One region of the Peribacillus sp. TH27 genome, then DNA from elsewhere that is predicted to be linked to it. Evidence: predicted binding sites of a transcription regulator. Region 1 holds the regulator's gene; the other holds the start of a gene.

Region 1 (7,986 bases):
AGTTGATAAGACGGAGCCGCGACTGAAAGCGAGTCTGAATAGGGCGAATGAGTATGAGGTCGTAGACCCGAAACCAGGTGATCTACCCATGTCCAGGGTGAAGTTCAGGTAACACTGAATGGAGGCCCGAACCCACGCACGTTGAAAAGTGCGGGGATGAGGTGTGGGTAGCGGAGAAATTCCAATCGAACCTGGAGATAGCTGGTTCTCTCCGAAATAGCTTTAGGGCTAGCCTCAAGATGAGAGTATTGGAGGTAGAGCACTGATTGGACTAGGGGCCCCCAACGGGTTACCGAATTCAGTCAAACTCCGAATGCCAAATACTTATTCTTGGGAGTCAGACTGCGAGTGATAAGATCCGTAGTCGAAAGGGAAACAGCCCAGACCACCAGCTAAGGTCCCAAAGTATACGTTAAGTGGAAAAGGATGTGGAGTTGCTTAGACAACCAGGATGTTGGCTCAGAAGCAGCCATCATTTAAAGAGTGCGTAATAGCTCACTGGTCGAGTGACTCCGCGCCGAAAATGTACCGGGGCTAAACGTATCACCGAAGCTGTGGATTGACACCGTATGGTGTCGATGGTAGGAGAGCGTTCTAAGGGCGTTGAAGTCAGACCGGAAGGACTGGTGGAGCGCTTAGAAGTGAGAATGCCGGTATGAGTAGCGAAAGAAGGGTGAGAATCCCTTCCACCGAATGCCTAAGGTTTCCTGAGGAAGGCTCGTCCGCTCAGGGTTAGTCGGGACCTAAGCCGAGGCCGAAAGGCGTAGGCGATGGACAACAGGTTGATATTCCTGTACCACCTATACATCGTTTGAACGATGGGGGGACGCAGAAGGATAGGGTAAGCGCGCTGTTGGATATGCGCGTCCAAGCAGTTAGGCCGGAAACGAGGCAAATCCCGTTTCCATTAAGGCGGAGCTGTGATGGCGAGGGAAATATAGTACCGAAGTTCCTGATTCCACGCTGCCAAGAAAAGCCTCTAGTGAGATGTAAGGTGCCCGTACCGCAAACCGACACAGGTAGGCGAGGAGAGAATCCTAAGGTGTGCGAGAGAACTCTCGTTAAGGAACTCGGCAAAATGACCCCGTAACTTCGGGAGAAGGGGTGCTTTTTAGGGTGAATAGCCCGGAAAAGCCGCAGTGAATAGGCCCAGGCGACTGTTTAGCAAAAACACAGGTCTCTGCGAAGCCGCAAGGCGAAGTATAGGGGCTGACACCTGCCCGGTGCTGGAAGGTTAAGGGGAGAGGTTAGCGCAAGCGAAGCTTTGAACCGAAGCCCCAGTAAACGGCGGCCGTAACTATAACGGTCCTAAGGTAGCGAAATTCCTTGTCGGGTAAGTTCCGACCCGCACGAAAGGTGTAACGATCTGGGCACTGTCTCAACGAGAGACTCGGTGAAATTATAGTACCTGTGAAGATGCAGGTTACCCGCGACAGGACGGAAAGACCCCGTGGAGCTTTACTGCAGCCTGATATTGAATTTTGGTACAGCTTGTACAGGATAGGTAGGAGCCTGAGAAGCCGGAGCGCTAGCTTCGGTGGAGGCGTTGGTGGGATACTACCCTGGCTGTATTGAAATTCTAACCCGCGCCCCTTATCGGGGTGGGAGACAGTGTCAGGTGGGCAGTTTGACTGGGGCGGTCGCCTCCTAAAGAGTAACGGAGGCGCCCAAAGGTTCCCTCAGAATGGTTGGAAATCATTCGTAGAGTGTAAAGGCACAAGGGAGCTTGACTGCGAGACCTACAAGTCGAGCAGGGACGAAAGTCGGGCTTAGTGATCCGGTGGTTCCGCATGGAAGGGCCATCGCTCAACGGATAAAAGCTACCCCGGGGATAACAGGCTTATCTCCCCCAAGAGTCCACATCGACGGGGAGGTTTGGCACCTCGATGTCGGCTCATCGCATCCTGGGGCTGTAGTCGGTCCCAAGGGTTGGGCTGTTCGCCCATTAAAGCGGTACGCGAGCTGGGTTCAGAACGTCGTGAGACAGTTCGGTCCCTATCCGTCGCGGGCGCAGGAAATTTGAGAGGAGCTGTCCTTAGTACGAGAGGACCGGGATGGACGCACCGCTGGTGTACCAGTTGTCTTGCCAAAGGCATAGCTGGGTAGCTACGTGCGGACGGGATAAGTGCTGAAAGCATCTAAGCATGAAGCCCCCCTCGAGATGAGATTTCCCATAGCGCAAGCTAGTAAGATCCCTGAAAGATGATCAGGTTGATAGGTCAGAGGTGGAAGCGTGGCGACATGTGGAGCTGACTGATACTAATAGATCGAGGACTTAACCACGCTTTAAAAAATGAAATACCTTCTTATTATCTAGTTTTGAAGGAACAACGTTCCTTTATTGTTTGGTGGCGATAGCGAAGAGGTCACACCCGTTCCCATTCCGAACACGGCAGTTAAGCTCTTCAGCGCCGATGGTAGTTGGGGGTTTCCCCCTGTGAGAGTAGGACGCCGCCAAGCCATTCAAAAAGATCAGCCATCCTTGGCTGGTCTTTTTTCTTTTACAAATAGATAGCGATTTAAAGATCAGCAAAGATGTTGGTCTTCTTTGTATTTGACCAGGTGTTTGGATTCGGCAGGAGAATTAATACACGTAATAGAATATTCTATTATAAAATAGGTTTTGTGTTTAACTGTTTAGGGTATTTAAGTAAGATATTTAAATTTTAGTGTGCATTAGGGTATGTAAGTACATATAATTTGGAGAAAATGGATAATACATTTAAATGAGTGCATTTAAGTTGCAAAATGCATTTTTCCTTGTATAATAATAGTCAAATATAGTCAAAGTCAGATTGGAGGAGGCTGAGTGAGAAACATATCTGATATTATCGAAACTTATTTGAAACAAGTACTAGAAATAAGTCAGAAAGATATCTTAGAAATTAAAAGAAGTGAAATAGCAGATAAATTTCAGTGTGTTCCTTCTCAAATCAATTACGTAATTAATACCAGGTTTACAATCGAAAGAGGTTATGTTGTAGAGAGTAAGCGTGGAGGCGGCGGTTATATACGGATCATGAAAGTGAAATCGCAGGATTACGTGCATCTTATTAACCAATTATTGTCCCTTATTGGTTCTAGGGTAACTCAATCGATGGCTGAAGGTGTTATTTCTCGGCTTATGAGTGAAGAAGTTATAAATGAAAGAGAAGCCAAGATCATGATGAGCGTCATTGATAGATCGGTGATTTATATAGATTTACCCGACCGAGATGAGCTTAGGGCAAGGATTTTAACTGCGATGCTTACAACTTTAAAATATAAATAAAACTGGCAGAGGTGATGAACATGATTTGCCAAGAATGTCATCAAAGACCTGCTACCCTGCACTTCACCAAGATCATTAATGGAAAAAAAACCGAGGTTATGATTTGTGAGAAATGTGCTCAGGAAAAAGGTGAAATGGCTATGGTTGCAGGAGGACATGGTTTTTCAATAAATAATTTATTAGCAGGATTGTTGAATATGGAGTCGAATATTCAACAGACGAAGGCAAATGCATTTCCTAAGACAGAAGAGAAGCGCTGCCCTCATTGTCACCGATCCTATAAAGAGTTTGTCCACCTTGGTAAATTTGGATGTGCTGAATGTTATAAAACTTTCAATGATCAATTAAATCCGATTTTAAAGAGGGTTCATAGCGGCAACATTGCACATATAGGTAAAATTCCAAAAAGGATTGGTGGCACCATTTATCTTCGAAAACAAATTTCAGATTTGAAAGAGGTTTTAAAGGTTCACATCAATCAAGAGGAATTTGAGAAAGCAGCAGAAGTAAGAGATAAGGTTCGTTCCCTTGAAAAAAGGTATGAAGCACAAGAGGGAGGCGACGAATTATGAGTTTAGAAAAGTTTGTAGAAAACGCCTTGAGTTCCTGGATGAGTGCCGAAGGGCCTGAAATTGATATTGTATTAAGTTCTAGAATTCGGTTGGCCAGGAATTTCAAAGATTTCACCTTTCCTACCTCCTTTTCTAACGAAGAAGCTAAAGAAATCATTGAATTAGTAAAAAAAAGAATTGAAGAGGAAGTTACCCCGGAGATTGGCAAACTTGAACTTCTAGAGATTGACCAAATCCAACCACTAGAAAAGCGTGTTCTCGTTGAAAAGCATTTAATCAGTCCTCATTTAGTTGATGAATCAGCAAAAGGTGCTTGTCTTCTCTCAGAAAATGAAGAAATAAGTATCATGATCAATGAAGAGGATCATCTCCGTATTCAGTGTTTAATGTCTGGGCTGCAGCTAAAAGAAACGTTAAAGCTCGCAAATGTTCTTGACGATTGGATTGAAGAATCCATAGACTATGCATATGATGAAGAAAGAGGATACTTAACTAGTTGTCCAACTAATGTGGGAACAGGATTAAGGGCTTCGGTCATGATGCATCTGCCGGGCCTAGTCCTTACACAGCAGATGAATCAAATTATACCGGCTATCAATCAATTAGGGTTGGTAGTTCGAGGGATTTATGGAGAGGGCAGTCAAGCGTTAGGGAATATCTTTCAAATCTCTAATCAAATTACTCTCGGAAAGTCTGAAAGAGACATCGTTGAAGATCTAACGAGTGTAGTTCAACAAATCATTGCCCAGGAAAGGTCAGCAAGGGATGCATTAGTGAAGACCTCTCACATACAATTAGAAGATAGAGTTTACCGTTCTTATGGGATTTTGTCTAATGCTCGAGTCATTGAGACTAAGGAAGCAACTACCTGTATCTCCGATGTTAGGTTAGGTATAGATCTTGGGTATATAAAAAATATTTCTAAAAGCATCTTAAATGAGTTGATGATATTAACTCAGTCAGGATTTTTACAAAAATACGCAGGTGGCCCATTAAGATCCCATGAAAGGGATATCCGTAGAGCAGCACTCATTCGAGAACGCTTAAACTTCACGGAAACTTCCTCCTCATAGAGGTTAATTACCTCTGAGTGAGTACCTATATTCATGTAATAAATGTAGTGCAATGAAGCCTCTGCCGTTACTTAGAGTAGCTTTACTCAAAACGAAAATTCTTAAGGAGGAATTCCCTATGATGTTTGGTCGTTTTACTGAAAGAGCCCAGAAAGTATTAGCATTAGCCCAAGAAGAAGCAATCCGCTTAGGACATAATAATATTGGTACAGAACATATTTTGTTAGGCCTGGTTCGAGAAGGCGATGGTATTGCAGCTAAAGCGTTATATGCTCTTGGTTTAGGAGCGGAAAAAATCCAGAAAGAAGTAGAAAACCTGATTGGCCGTGGACAGGATACTGCCCAAACAATACACTATACCCCAAGAGCTAAAAAAGTCATTGAACTTTCAATGGATGAAGCAAGAAAATTAGGCCATTCATATGTTGGGACAGAGCATGTACTTCTTGGTCTAATCCGAGAAGGTGAAGGTGTTGCAGCCCGAGTACTGAACAACCTTGGAGTAAGCTTAAATAAAGCACGCCAACAGGTATTACAACTGTTAGGCAGTAATGAATCAGGTGGACATCAGGGGTCAGCAGCGTCAAATGCAAGCACACCAACCCTGGATAGTCTTGCCCGAGATTTAACGGCGATTGCTCGTGAAGGCAGCCTGGATCCTGTTATCGGAAGAAGCAAGGAAATACAGAGAGTCATTGAGGTATTAAGTCGTCGTACAAAAAATAACCCAGTATTAATCGGTGAACCTGGGGTTGGTAAAACAGCCATCGCTGAAGGTCTTGCCCAACAGATCATTAATAATGAGGTACCTGAAATCCTGCGCGATAAACGCGTTATGACACTTGATATGGGTACTGTTGTAGCTGGTACGAAATATCGTGGTGAGTTTGAGGACCGTTTAAAGAAAGTAATGGACGAAATTCGTCAGGCAGGCAATATAATCTTATTCATCGATGAGTTGCACACATTGATTGGTGCTGGCGGGGCTGAAGGTGCCATTGATGCTTCTAATATCCTTAAACCTTCATTGGCCCGTGGTGAATTACAATGTATCGGTGCAACGACTTTGGATGAGTACCGTAAATATATCGAAAAAGACGCTGCGCTAGAACGACGCTTTCAACCAATTCAAGTCGACGAGCCAACGATGGAAGAGTCCATTCAAATATTGAAGGGTTTACGTGACCGGTATGAAGCCCATCACCGCGTTTCAATTACGGATGAAGCGATTGACGCTGCAGTTAAATTATCTGATCGTTATATTTCCGATCGCTTCTTACCGGATAAAGCGATTGACTTGATTGATGAAGCAGGTTCAAAAGTACGGTTACGCTCATATACAACACCACCAAACTTAAAAGAACTTGAAGTGAAACTAGATGATGTTCGTAAGGAAAAGGACGCTTCCGTTCAAAGTCAAGAGTTTGAAAAAGCTGCTTCACTTCGCGATACAGAACAACGTTTAAGAGAACAATTGGAAGAAACGAAGAAAACATGGAAAGAAAAACAAGGGCAAGAGAACAGTGAAGTGACAGTGGACGATATTGCCCATGTCGTTTCCAGCTGGACGGGAGTTCCGGTTACTAAACTGGCGCAAACTGAGTCTGATAAACTGCTTAATATGGAATCAATCCTCCATGATCGTGTAATTGGGCAGGAAGAAGCCGTCATAGCGGTCTCTAAAGCGGTACGACGTGCAAGAGCAGGATTGAAAGATCCTAAGCGTCCAATCGGTTCATTCATCTTCTTGGGGCCTACAGGAGTTGGTAAAACCGAGCTTGCCCGTGCTCTAGCTGAATCCATCTTTGGTGATGAAGATGCCATGATAAGGATCGACATGTCTGAATATATGGAGAAACATTCAACTTCACGTCTTGTTGGATCCCCTCCAGGATATGTAGGATACGAAGAAGGCGGACAGTTAACAGAAAAAGTGCGGAGAAAACCATATTCCGTCGTTCTGCTTGATGAAATTGAAAAGGCACATCCAGATGTTTTTAATATTCTTCTTCAAGTACTAGAAGACGGAAGGCTGACAGACTCTAAAGGCCGTACTGTCGATTTTAGGAATACGATTCTGATTATGACTTCAAATGTTGGGGCTTCTGCATTAAAAATTGATAAGTATGTCGGCTTTAACATCCAGGACACTGGCCAGGACTACAAAAATATGAAAGGGAAAGTGATGGAAGAACTTAAACGTGCCTTCCGTCCAGAATTCCTGAATCGTATTGATGAAACCATCGTGTTCCACTCGTTAGAGAAAGATCACTTGAAACAAATTGTTACATTAATGTCTAATCAGCTGACTACTCGTTTGAAAGAACAGGAAATATACTTGGAGCTGACAGATGCGGCTAGAGAAAAAATTGCTACGGAAGGCTTTGATCCTGAATACGGGGCACGTCCAATCCGAAGAGCGCTTCAGAAACATGTAGAAGATTATTTGTCCGAAGAGTTGCTGAAAGGTAATGTGAAAAAAGGGCAAACGGTCGTGATGGACGTTGTGAATAATGAGTTTGCAATCCGACAAGGCGAGCCTGTTAACGTAAGTGAATAATCTGATTCTAAACTTCGAGGTACACGCAGATTTTTTGCAGTGTACCTCTGTTTTTTATTCATAGGTAGAAATGTTCATATTTAAAATTTTTAAGCAATCAATATCTGGCGAAAAAAGGGAAATATGGGTGCAGAAGTTATTTTTTAAAAAACTTATCATTAAGAAGGTTTAAATAAAACCGAGATATAATATCCTTTATATAGGTATTTTTTCAAATAGGAAGAGGAGTAATTATGGCTGCAAAAAAGAAAACGAAGTTTATGTGTCAGTCTTGTGGGTATGAATCAGCGAAGTGGATGGGAAAGTGCCCGGGCTGTGGAGAATGGAATAAGATGGTCGAGGAAACCGAAATTGTTAAACCGGCTAGAAAAGGAGCTTTTACTCATTCAGAGGTTAGAGGTTCCGGGGAACGTGAGAAGGCGGCACCTATAACTACTATTCAGTCAGACAAGGAACCTCGAATTAAGACAGATTTAATGGAATTGAATCGTGCGCTTGGTGGCGGGATTG
Region 2 (7,986 bases), 480 kb from region 1:
GTCACAAACTGTGTATTGATTAAGGATAATCAAATCTTATTATTAAAAAAACCAAGACGCGGATGGTGGGTAGCTCCTGGTGGCAAGATGGAGCCCGGAGAATCTATACGTGATGCCTGTATAAGAGAATTTCGCGAAGAAACAGGTGTTTATTTAAAAAACCCTACCATCAAAGGCATTTTCACCTTCATTATGAAGGATGGGGATAAGGTGTTGTCAGAATGGATGATGTTTACTTTCTTTGCTACGGACTCTGATGGTGTCAATGTAGATGTATGTGAAGAAGGGGAGCTTTTCTGGCACCCTATAGAAGATGTTAAAAAGCTGAAAATGGCTGAAGGGGATTTTCACATTCTGGACTATATGGTTCATGGAAGTGGAATTATTTACGGAACGTTTACCTATACACCTGAATTTAAGTTGCTTTCTTATCGACTAGATCCAGGTTAATATTTACTTATAAAAAAGATTGCTATACATGGGGGCGGAGAAAAATGAGTACAGGGCAGATGAATGAAACGCAATTGGTCATCATAACTGGAATGTCAGGAGCAGGAAAGACAGTGGCGGTTCAAAGTTTTGAAGACCTCGGCTTTTTTTGCGTCGATAATTTGCCGCCCACTTTATTGCCAAAGTTTTTGGAGTTAATGAAGGACTCTGGGAATAAGATGAATAAAGTAGCACTTGTTATGGATTTACGGGGGAGAGAATTTTTTGATTCCTTATTTCTTGCTTTGGACAAATTAACAGAAACATCATCGGTCTCACCAAGAATTCTTTTTCTTGAAGCTGATGATGATTCCTTGGTCCGTCGATATAAGGAAACGAGAAGGACCCATCCATTAGCTCCATTAGGCCGGCCATTAGAAGGTATTAAAATGGAACGGGAACTCTTGGATGAACTAAAAGGAAGGGCTCAGTTGATTTTTAATACTTCACAGCTGAAGCCACGTGAACTTAGGGAAAAAATTGCTTCAGAATTTTCAACGGATAAAAGTGTAGGATTTACAGTCAATGTCATGTCCTTTGGGTTCAAGCATGGTCTACCTATAGATGCAGACCTTGTGTTTGATGTACGTTTTCTACCCAATCCGTACTATATTGACCACATGAGGCCAAAGACGGGGTTGGAGCAAGAAGTATCTAGCTACGTTTTAAAATGGAGTGAGACACAAAAGTTTTTAGAAAAGGTAACAGATCTGCTTACCTTTATGCTTCCATATTATAAGCGTGAAGGGAAAGCGCAACTTGTTATTGCGATTGGGTGTACAGGAGGTCAGCACCGTTCTGTAGCATTGACTGAGTATATTTCGAACTACTTCCAAAAGGATTACAGGGTTCAGGTGTCTCATCGAGATATCGAAAAAAGTAAGGGGAAAGTAAAAGATGTTAAATAAAAAGAACCGGCCTAAAGTTGTGATCATTGGAGGGGGAACCGGCCTTCCGGTTTTATTAAGAGGATTAAAGAAGCATCCAGTGGATATAACAGCAATCGTTACGGTAGCTGATGATGGTGGAAGTTCAGGGCGCCTTCGTGAGGACATGGATATCCCCGCACCTGGTGATATTCGTAACGTTCTTGCTGCATTGTCAGATGTAGAGCCTCTTGTTGAGCAAATGTTTCAGCATCGCTTTCAGAGTAAAAATGAGTTGTCCGGGCATTCGTTGGGGAATCTGATTCTCGCTGCTATGACCTCATTAACGGGAGATTTCGTCCATGCAATCCAGGAAATGAGTAAATTCTTGAATGTCCGGGGTAAAGTACTGCCAGCTGCCAACCAAAGTGTGGTTCTCCAAGCGGAAATGGATGATGGATCGATTGTTACTGGAGAATCCAAAATCCCCTTTTCAGGAAAGAAAATAAAAAAAGTATTTCTGTCGCCCCAACATATAAAGCCGCTAAGTGAAACTCTCCAAGAAATCAAGCAGGCAGATCTTATCGTCATCGGTCCAGGAAGCTTATACACTAGCATTCTGCCTAATCTACTTGTTCCAGGTCTTGGTGAAGAAGTAGGCCGCTCTAAGGCGAAGAAAGTGTACATTTGCAATTTAATGACACAAGCAGGCGAGACGCTGGATTATAGCGCAAGCGATCATATAAAAGCTATATATGATCATATGGGAAATGCATATATTGACAGGATACTTGTTAATAATGAGGAAATACCGTCTGAAATTCAGGAACGTTATAAAGCTGAATATGCCAAACCGGTTGTGTACGATGTGGAAAGTTTAAAAAGAATGGGTCTTGAAATCATACAAGAACGCATTTTTAGCTATGAAGGTAATGTAATACGCCATGACACAAAAAAAGTGGCAGATTTGCTTTATAATATGCTGGTAAATGAAACGAAAAGTCATATAGTTCCGTAGATATAAGTGGATACTGCTTTTTGACTAATAAAAAGAGATTACCTGCGTTCGATTGGGGGTGAAATGGATGTCTTTTGCTTCAGAAACAAAAAAAGAGCTTACTACATTGGAAGGAAAGGATTGTTGCGGAAAAGCAGAATTGTGTGCACTTATCCGGATGAATGGATCCCTTTCATTTTCTAATCGGAAGCTTGTTGTGGATATTCAAACTGAAAATGCAGCGATTGCCAGACGGATTTACACGCTGTTGAAAAAAAGTTATGAGGTCCAGGTCGAGCTGCTGGTTCGTAAAAAGATGAAGCTTAAAAAGAATAATGTTTATATTGTCAGGATGTCATCTGGAGGGCAGCGGATTTTAACCGATTTAGAAATTTTAGGCGAGGGCTTTGAAATTCTCCATGCTATATCCGATACTATTGTTGGGAAAAAATGTTGTAAGCGTTCATATCTAAGAGGTGCATTTCTTGCGGGAGGTTCGGTCAATAATCCGGAAACGTCTTCCTATCATCTTGAGATTTTCTCACTTTATAAAGAGCACAATGATGCGCTTTGTGAGCTAATGAATAAGTTTGGTTTAAAGGCTAAGACGCTAGAACGTAAAAAAGGGTATATCATTTATTTAAAAGAAGCCGAAAAAATTGCAGAGTTTTTAAGTATTGTGGGAGCTCATTCAGCTTTATTAAGGTTTGAGGATGTAAGAATTGTCCGTGATATGCGTAATTCCGTAAATCGCCTTGTGAATTGTGAAACAGCTAATTTGAACAAAACGATTGGGGCCTCATTGCGTCAGGTTGAAAATATCCATTACATTGAGGATACGGTAGGATTAAATATTTTACCAGATAAGCTTCGGGAAATTGCGGAGCTAAGGATAGCATTTCAGGATATAACATTAAAGGAACTTGGAGAAATGGTATCAGGAGGAAACATCAGTAAGTCGGGGATTAATCATCGGTTGCGAAAAATTGATGAAATAGCTGATAGACTCCGTGGAGGAGAAGCTATTGCTGCGAAAAAATAAAGCTAACAGGGGAGATCAAGATGGTGGAAAAACAAGTAGAAGTACGACTAAAAACAGGTTTACAAGCACGACCGGCTGCTCTTTTTGTTCAAGAAGCTAACCGCTTTCATTCAGATGTTTTCCTTGAAAAAGAAGGAAAAAAAGTGAATGCAAAAAGTATTATGGGATTAATGAGTCTTGCCATTAGCTCTGGCGTGTCCGTCAAGCTTATTGTTGAAGGCCGTGATGAAAAAGAAGCAATAGAGGCATTAGAAGAATTCGTACAGCAAGAAGGATAAAATAAGAGGGTGCCGACAAGCATCCTCTTAAAGTTTTCACATAAAAGAAAAAGGACTCAAAAGTCGCTTTATGCTACTTTCGAGTCCTTTAGTTTTATTATTTGTCTTTTTTATCTTCAAGATTGCTACGAGTGATGACTTTGTCAATCAAGCCATATTCAAGAGCTCTTTCAGAGGTCATGAAGTTATCGCGTTCTGTATCTCTTTGAAGGACTTCTATAGGTTGTCCAGTACGTTCTGCTAGGATTTGGTTTAATTTGTCTTTCAAGTGAAGGATACGGCGTGCTGCAATTTCAATTTCCGTTGCTTGACCTTGAGCTCCTCCAAGTGGTTGGTGAATCATGACTTCACTGTTTGGCAGGGCATAACGTTTGCCTTTTTCACCAGCAGCCAATAGGAATGCACCCATAGAAGCAGCCATACCAATACATACAGTTGATACATTTGGTTTAATATATTGCATTGTATCGTAGATAGCCATACCAGATGTGATGCTTCCACCTGGGCTGTTGATATATAAAGTAATATCTTTTTCAGGATTTTCTGCTTCTAAAAATAGTAATTGAGCAACAATAGAATTGGAAACATTGTCATCAATTGCGCTTCCAAGCATAATGATCCGGTCTTTTAATAAACGGGAATAAATATCGTAGGCACGCTCCCCACGACTTGTTTGTTCGATAACTGTAGGAATTAAATTCATGTTCATTTCCTCCTTCGATTAAGAGAATCATTTAAATTCTTTATGTATGTATGATACACTTTTTGGTCAATTTAGGTCAAACAAAACAAACCCTATAATTGATAATTTGTTCGACAATTTTCTAGCTAAGTCTCCTTCCGAATTAAATTTATTTATAATTATGCCGCACAGGGATGAATTTCCACATTACCCATAATACCCAAAAGCCGAAGTTTTAAACCTGATAACCCTTGCAAAGGAAGGCATTCTATCATATAATGAAGTCTGTCGAAAAAATATAGTAAATGATCTTCTATTTCGCCCTCGTAGTGCAACGGATAGAACGCAAGCCTCCGAAGCTTGAAATGCAGGTTCGATTCCTGCCGAGGGCATTACCAATCTCCTGCTTAATTAAGTGGGGGATTTTTTATTTGTTATTTTTAAGTGAAGGCATCCGACGGCTCCTAGCGATTTTTGATGAATTTAATCGATTTCCGTAAATTTCCACCGAATCCTGTAATATCACCCTATTTTGGAAAAAAATAGTCATTACCCTTAGAAAATGTTGATTTCTCAATAAAAGTAGTTGTGAAAATCGCATTCCTGACATATAGTATTTAAAACAAATACACTATTCAGAAAAAAACGTAAGCGTTTTCATGGGTTTTTGTGTAGAATTTTCTCCTGATAATGTAAAATGAAATAGGGGAGGGATGAATCGATGAGTATGAATATGAAAGCAGGACTTTTTCAACAGCAAACATTAAAAATGGCAATGACCCAGGAGCTGATGCAAGCTATTACATTGTTGCAGTACTCCGCACAAGAGCTTTCCGCTTTTTTAGAAAATAAAATGGTGGAAAATCCATTACTGTCCCTAGATCAGCCAACATCTGCTTTGTTTCAGCCAACCCTTGACCGGAAAAAGGGTAAACGAACTCTTAAAAATACGTATGATGCTAATTATTGGATTGAACAAATCAGTGAAGATACCCTTTCACTTGAACAGCATGTCATGTCGCAAGTGAATCACCAGCAACTTTCTGGTGAGCAGCAGAAGGCGATGTTGCTCTTAATTCATAACCTTGATGAAAACGGTTACTTGCGAATCCAGCTGGAAGATATATGTGTTCCGGGGATATCTTCAGTCGTTTTAGAAGAGAGCCTACGACTTTTACAGCAACTCGAGCCGCATGGGCTTGCAGCGAGGAATCTTCAAGAATGTCTTTTACTTCAGGTAAAAGCAGAAGGTGTGAATCTGCTGGCAGAATCGATCATAGAAAACCATTTCCTCGATTTTGCTGAAAAGCGGTGGAAAGACTTAAGTAAAAAAATTGGCGCTACAATGAAGGAGATTCAAGAAGTTTTTGATTATGTCCAGACATTGAATCCGCGTCCTGCTTCACTCTTTTTTCAGGAAAAACCATCCTATATTGTGCCGGATGTAGTCGTGGAAGTTCGTGACGGAATCCTGCTTGTCGGGAATTATGATGGTAACACACCTAATCTTAATGTGGATAAAGGGTATTTAAACAGAATGAAGAGTCATAAGGACCAGGGAGTGCAACGTTTTATCCAGGATAAGTGGCAAGAATACCAATGGATCTCAAGAGGGATTCAACAGAGAAAAGAGACTATATTGAAGGTTATTCAGTGTATAGTCGAAAAACAGCCAGCTTGCTTTCATCACGGTTTAAATTATTTAAAGCCGATGACCATGAAAGAAATCGCCGACGAGCTTGGCATACATGAGTCCACAGTAAGCCGGGCTGTTAAAGGGAAATACGTGCAGACACCATTTGGTACGATAGAGATGCGGATATTTTTCACTACTTCTTTACAATCTGTCGGCCTTGATGAAGATATGTCGGGCATGCAAGCAAAAAAAAGCCTCCAGGCAGCGATCAATAGTGAAAATAAACAAAAGCCGCTTTCTGACCAGGACTTGGCTGAACGATTAAAAGAGGAGAATGGAATTATTCTGGCACGTCGAACTGTGGCCAAATACCGGGAACAATTAGGGATTCCTTCTTCATCTAAACGAAAAAGATATGATTGAAAAGGATGAGTAATTTGGAATCAAATGTGTTTGTTTTATACAGCAGGGAAAAATGTCCATTATGTGAAAAGGCCAAACAGATTCTTGAAGAGATTAAATTTGAATCAGGTATAGTATATACGGAAATTGATATCTATTCTGATGATGCTTTACTTGAAAAGTTCGGGCTTATGATTCCTGTTATAGAATGGAAAGGTAATATAATTCAATTCGGAAATGTTGATAAATCAGCTTTAAATAGGCTTGTGGAAAAATAATTTTTCAAATCATTTGAAGAAACATTCCGTTCCTGCTAGAATAAAATATGTAGCAGGAATATTTTTTTGTTTTAAGTGGGACATTAAATGACTATACGGGACATAAAGTGTCCAACTTTAACTTTTAGGAGTTTTAAACATGCGTACATTACTCGAGGTACAAAGAAAATTATTACCTGATTTCCTTATGGTTATGCAAAAAAGATATGATATCCTGCGTTATATCAAAATGATGCAGCCAGTTGGAAGGCGAAGTCTGGCAGTTAGCCTTAATTTGACGGAGCGGACGCTAAGAGGTGAGGTTGATTTTCTGAAAAGTCAGAACCTGATAAATATATTCAGTTCTGGAATGACTCTCACTGATGAAGGGATGGAGATCCTGGATAAGTTAGAAGGAATAATGCGTGAAGTAATGGGTATAGACATAATGGAACGGAAGTTGCAGGACATATTACAAGTTGATGAAGTCATCATAGTCTCTGGTAATTGTGATGAAATTCCATGGGTAAAAAAAGAATTGGGCAAAGCATGTGCAAACCGTATGAAACAAGAGTGGGAATCAAAGAATACCATTGCTGTTACAGGTGGATCAACAATGGCCGAAGTAGCTAATTCTTTGTCACCTGATGCAGCGTCAAGGAAATTGACATTTGTCCCTGCTCGCGGCGGAATTGGTGAAGCTGTACAGAATCAAGCTAATACCATTGTAGAGAAAATGGCACATAAGACGCATGCCTCGTACCGAGTGTTATATGTACCTGATCAATTAAGCGGTGAGGTATATGCTTCCTTTATGAAAGAACCTGCAATTAAAGAAGTTATTTCCCAAATCAAGTCAGCCGATATGATTATCCATGGAATTGGTGATGCTTTGGCAATGGCTAAAAGAAGAAATTCTACACCAGAAATGCTAAAGAAGCTGATTGATGGAAATGCTGTAGGAGAAGCATTCGGTTATTATTACGATGAAAACGGAAAAGTTGTTCATAAAGTTTTGACTGTCGGCATTCAATTAGATGATCTTAGCCCTGAAAAGCGAGTGATTACTGTAGCAGGTGGGAAAACTAAAGCAAAAGCAATCCGTTCATATATGAAAGGCGCACCTTCATCGACGGTTTTAATCACGGATGAAGCGGCAGCACAAGAGTTAATTCAGGGGAATTATACCCCTTAATATATTTGCGAACTTAAAAGGAGGAATTTTTCATGACAGTAAAAGTTGGAATTAATGGTTTTGGACGTATTGGACGTAATGTATTTCGGGCAGCATTGAGTAATCCTGAGGTAGATATTGTAGCTATTAACGACTTAACAGA

Evidence for each region. Region 1 encodes CtsR, which represses protease genes until heat stress. Its sites were predicted from a motif close to ATGGTCAATAAAGGTCAAACA; they were not measured.
Region 2: clpP (ATP-dependent Clp endopeptidase proteolytic subunit ClpP) is a predicted target of CtsR. The motif match lies at 4,438-4,458, and genes of this name have one in related genera.

What each region holds. Positions count from the first base shown of each region.
Region 1 covers NZ_JAEKEV010000002.1:3,030,183-3,038,168, reverse strand. The annotation lists rRNA gene JFU24_RS15940 (23S ribosomal RNA) at 1-2,283, shown strand, start outside; rRNA gene rrf (5S ribosomal RNA) at 2,345-2,460, shown strand; gene JFU24_RS15930 (CtsR family transcriptional regulator) at 2,810-3,271, shown strand; gene JFU24_RS15925 (UvrB/UvrC motif-containing protein) at 3,292-3,843, shown strand; gene JFU24_RS15920 (protein arginine kinase) at 3,840-4,916, shown strand; gene clpC (ATP-dependent protease ATP-binding subunit ClpC) at 5,035-7,476, shown strand; gene radA (DNA repair protein RadA) at 7,710-7,986, shown strand, end outside.
Region 2 covers NZ_JAEKEV010000002.1:3,513,969-3,521,954, forward strand. The annotation lists gene JFU24_RS18205 (8-oxo-dGTP diphosphatase) at 1-450, shown strand, start outside; gene rapZ (RNase adapter RapZ) at 495-1,397, shown strand; gene JFU24_RS18215 (gluconeogenesis factor YvcK family protein) at 1,387-2,373, shown strand; gene whiA (DNA-binding protein WhiA) at 2,441-3,394, shown strand; gene JFU24_RS18225 (HPr family phosphocarrier protein) at 3,415-3,672, shown strand; gene clpP (ATP-dependent Clp endopeptidase proteolytic subunit ClpP) at 3,770-4,375, opposite strand; tRNA gene JFU24_RS18235 (tRNA-Arg) at 4,675-4,746, shown strand; gene rpoN (RNA polymerase factor sigma-54) at 5,076-6,413, shown strand; gene JFU24_RS18245 (glutaredoxin family protein) at 6,428-6,670, shown strand; gene JFU24_RS18250 (sugar-binding transcriptional regulator) at 6,810-7,844, shown strand; gene gap (type I glyceraldehyde-3-phosphate dehydrogenase) at 7,877-7,986, shown strand, end outside.